DNA from 2 places in the Mycobacterium sp. NPDC004974 genome. Region 1 is predicted to be linked to the other one. Evidence: riboswitches for the same ligand, from Rfam matches in the RefSeq annotation. Region 1 holds a riboswitch; the other holds the start of a gene.
What was found. A riboswitch is a leader RNA that binds a small molecule or an ion and turns the genes downstream of it on or off. The one in region 1 is predicted to bind thiamine pyrophosphate.

Region 1 (2,175 bases):
CCGAACTCCCGGCCGCCGATCCGCAGAACTGAATCACCCACCCTGCACCGCCGTCACGACCTCCACCCGGGCTCCGTCGGACAGGGTCCGATCCCATTCCGAGCGGGGCAGCACCGTCCAGTCCAGCGCGACGGCGATGCCCTTCTCGGGGAAGCCCCGGGTTTCCAGCAGTCCCTCGACGGTGGTCTGCTCGTCCACCTCGAGGGTCTCGTTGTTGACCGTGATGGTGATCATTTCGCTCCCACGCCCACCTCGAGTTCAGCCGCGATCCGCTCAGCGGTCCACGGCGCCAACAGAAATCCGTTGCGGCCGTGTCCGACGGCCACCAGCGTGCGCTCGTCGACACGTTCGACGATCGGCAGGCCGTCCGGTGTCATGGGCCGCAGCCCGGCCGCCGTCTCGGCCAGTTCGTACTCGCCCAGCGCCGGCATCACGGCGCAGGCGTCCTCGAGCAGATCACGCACCCCGCTGACCACCGGCGCGGTGTCGCGGCCGTGCTCGTACTGGGTGGCGCCGACCACCACGCCGTCGGCACGCGGCACCAGGTACACCGGCCGCCCGTGCACGCGGGCCCGGATCACCCGCTGCGGCACCGGCATACAGCCCTTACGCCACCGCAGCCGCAGCACCTCGCCCTTCACCGGACGCACCGGGAGGCCCGGCAGGAGCTTCGGGGCGTCGATCCCGTTGGCGACCACCCGCACGTCCGCTTCGACATCGGCCAGATCCTCGACGGGCCCGGCCCAGCGCACGGCCAGTCGCTCGCAGTGCGCGGCCAGCCCGTCGACCACGGCGCGGTTGTCCACGGCGAGTTCGGTGGTGGCCCGGAACCCGTGCCGGATGCCTTGGGCCAGCAGGGGCTCCACGTCACGGGCAGCCGTGATCAGTTCGACGGGCTGCCCCTGGGCCGACAGCCATTCGGCGACGGTACGCAGGTCGGCCACGTCGGCCCGGTCGACGGCGACGACGAGTGACTCGCGCGCGGTGACCACCTCGGGCGCCAGCCCGTCGAGGAATCCCGAGTGCCACAGCTTCAGTGATTCCAGGCCGATCTGCAGTATCTGCTCCTCGCCCGGCCAGCCTTCGCTGTGCGGGGCCAGCATTCCGCCGGCCACCCACGACGCGCCGCGCTCACGCGTGCAGTGCAGCCGCACGGTCCAGCCGTCCAGCGCCGCCCGCCGTGCCACCGACAGCCCGATCACACCGCCGCCGATGACGGCAAGTGTTCGCGCCATACCTGCTCCCTTCGCCGGCATGACCCGGATCAGGTGTGACGGTCAGGGCCGGTCCGGATGCCCACTCTCAGCCCCTCGTCCCCGGGACTCCCGTATTGATTGCCAGTCCAGGGTACTCGGGCGGTACCGGCTACCGTCGCGGTGTGGAATCACCCGCCGACCGTCTGCAGCGCGCCACCCTCTACCTGTGCACCGATGCCCGCCGGGAGCGTGGTGACCTGGCCGAATTCGCCGATGCCGCGCTGGCCGGCGGGGTGGATCTGATCCAGCTACGCGACAAGGGTTCGGCCGGAGAGAAGCAGCTCGGCCCGCTGGAGGCCCGGCAGGAACTCGACGCGCTGGAGATCCTGGCCGACGCCGCCCGTCGCCACGGCGCACTGCTGGCGGTCAACGACCGCGCCGACATCGCCCTGGCTGCCGGGGCCGACGTGCTGCACCTGGGCCAGGACGATCTGCCGCTGGACGTCGCGCGCGGCATCATCGGCGAGCGTCCGGTGATCGGCCGCTCCACCCATGACGCCGGGCAGGCCGCGGCCGCGATCGATGAACAGGTGGACTACTTCTGCGTCGGGCCGTGCTGGCCCACCCCGACCAAACCCGGCCGGTCCGCACCCGGCCTGGACCTGGTGCGCTCGACGGCCGCGTTGAACCCGGCCAAGCCGTGGTTCGCGATCGGCGGGATCGATCAGCAGCGACTGCCCGAGGTGCTGGCCGCCGGCGCCCGGCGCATCGTGGTGGTCCGGGCGATCACCGCCGCCGAGGATCCCCGGGCGGCGGCCGCGGAACTGAAGGCTGCGCTCGCGCGGGCCTAGTGATGCCGGTTGTGCTCCAGCGGCAGGGACGCCGTCACCGCCCGCAGCTGCTGCCAGCTCGCGGCGAACCCGGGATGCAGCGGCAACTCGGCCACCTCGTCCTCGGCCACCCAGCGCAGCTCCGAACT
Region 2 (2,175 bases), on a different contig from region 1:
TGTAGGCGATCACGCCGTCCTTTACGTCCTTGCGGTCGGGCAGGCCCAGGTGTTCCTTGGGGGTGACGTAACACAGCATCGCGGTGCCGGCCTGGGCGATGATGGCCGCGCCGATCGCCGAGGTGATGTGGTCGTAGGCCGGGGCGATGTCGGTGGTCAGCGGTCCCAGCGTGTAGAACGGCGCCTCCTCGCACCATTCCTCTTCGAGCCGCACGTTCTCCACGATCTTGTGCATCGGAACGTGGCCCGGCCCCTCGATCATCACCTGCACGCCATGGGATTTCGCGATCTTGGTGAGCTCACCCAGGGTGCGCAGCTCGGCGAACTGGGCCTCGTCGTTGGCGTCGGCGATCGACCCGGGCCGCAGCCCGTCGCCGAGCGAGAACGTCACGTCGTAGCGGGCCAGGATCTCGCAGAGTTCATCGAAGTGGGTGTACAGGAACGACTCGGTGTGATGTGCCAGGCACCAGGCGGCCATGATCGACCCGCCGCGGGACACGATGCCGGTGACGCGCTTGACCGTCAGCGGGATGTAGCGCAGCAGCACCCCGGCGTGCACGGTCATGTAGTCGACACCCTGCTCGCACTGCTCGATCACGGTGTCGCGGTACATCTCCCACGTCAACTTGGTGGGGTCGCCGTTGACCTTTTCCAGGGCTTGGTAGATCGGCACGGTCCCGACCGGGACCGGGGAGTTGCGCAGGATCCACTCCCGTGTCTGGTGGATGTCCTTGCCGGTGGACAGGTCCATGATGGTGTCAGCACCCCACCGGGTCGCCCACACCATCTTGTCGACCTCCTCGCCGATCGATGAGGTGACGGCCGAATTGCCGATATTGGCATTGACTTTCACGCCGAACGCCTTGCCGATGATCATCGGCTCGGCCTCGGGGTGGTTGTGGTTGGCCGGGATGACCGCGCGGCCCCGGGCTACCTCGTCACGCACCAGATCAGCCGAAACGCCTTCGCGCTCAGCGATATACGCCATTTCGGCGGTGATCTCCCCGGCGCGGGCCCGCTGCAGCTGGGTGCCGCGGTCTCTGTGCACCGCAGGCCGGGCCGCTAGGCCGGCGTTCAGGTCGATTACCGCGGCGTCGTCGGTGTACGGACCCGACGTGTCGTACAGGTCCAGATGCTCGCCGTTGGTGAGGTTCACCCGGCGAAACGGCACGCGCATCGTCGTGCCGTCATGGTTGATCTCGCGATGGACCTTGGTGCTTCCGGTGATCGGACCGGTGGTCACAGAAGGGTCGACAAGAACATCACTCATTTTTCATCTCCCTACGCCGGCATTACCCGGTCAGGTTCGTACGGTCGACGGGCCTACCCGTCCTCTCAGTGCGCTCGTGCGCACTCCCGCGTGTGGTTTGCAGGGCCCAACCTAGCGCAGACCGGGTGCCGCTTTCTACGTCTGGGCCGTGTTGAGCGTGGCGGCGCGACGCTGGGGTGGAAACCGGCGAGTCCGCCAGGCTGGGCGCCTTCGGGTTGCCCCCGCTTGATTTGCATAGCTAATATATGTGTTTTGAACATGTTGGGCCTCGCAGCCCCCTCGATTGCTACTAGAGCGAAGACGGAATGACGACTGAGATGACGAACGCGTCGGGCGACGTCGACGCCGCACAGGCCGAGACCGCCGACCGGCGCAAACGGATGGACCACGATCACCCGTTCTACAAGTGGGTGGTGCTGTCCAACACCACGTTGGGCATCCTGCTGGCCTCCATCAACGCCTCGATCGTGTTGATCTCGCTGCCGGCGATCTTCCGCGGCATCGGGCTGAACCCGCTCGCCCCCGGCAACGTCAGCTACCTGCTGTGGATGTTGATGGGCTACCTGGTGGTGACCGCGGTGCTCGTCGTGCCGTTCGGGCGTCTGGGTGACATGTACGGCCGGGTCCGCATCTACAACCTCGGCTTCGTGGTCTTCACCCTGGCCGCGATCGCGCTGTCCTTCGACCCGTTCCAGCTCGGTGGCGGCGCGGTCTGGCTGATCGGCTGGCGCGTCGTTCAGGGTGTCGGCGGTGCCATGCTGATGGCGTCGTCGTCGGCCATCCTCACCGATGCCTTCCCGGCCAACCAGCGCGGGATGGCGCTGGGCACGAACATGGTGGCCGCCGTTGCCGGGTCGTTCCTCGGCCTGCTGATCGGCGGCTTCCTGTCCGAGTGGCACTGGAAG

Region 2: it holds a riboswitch for thiamine pyrophosphate, as region 1 does, so the genes downstream of both, thiC (phosphomethylpyrimidine synthase ThiC) here and thiO (glycine oxidase ThiO) in region 1, are expected to answer to the same signal.

Annotation. Positions count from the first base shown of each region.
Region 1 is NZ_JBSGAQ010000002.1:31,460-33,634, forward strand. Features, by position in the region: gene thiG (thiazole synthase) at 1-41, opposite strand, end outside; gene thiS (sulfur carrier protein ThiS) at 34-234, opposite strand; gene thiO (glycine oxidase ThiO) at 231-1,235, opposite strand; TPP riboswitch at 1,225-1,339, opposite strand; gene thiE (thiamine phosphate synthase) at 1,379-2,047, shown strand; gene ACWEFV_RS05140 (NUDIX hydrolase) at 2,044-2,175, opposite strand, start outside.
Region 2 is NZ_JBSGAQ010000012.1:192,608-194,782, reverse strand. Features, by position in the region: gene thiC (phosphomethylpyrimidine synthase ThiC) at 1-1,270, opposite strand, end outside; TPP riboswitch at 1,261-1,370, opposite strand; gene ACWEFV_RS24420 (MFS transporter) at 1,576-2,175, shown strand, end outside.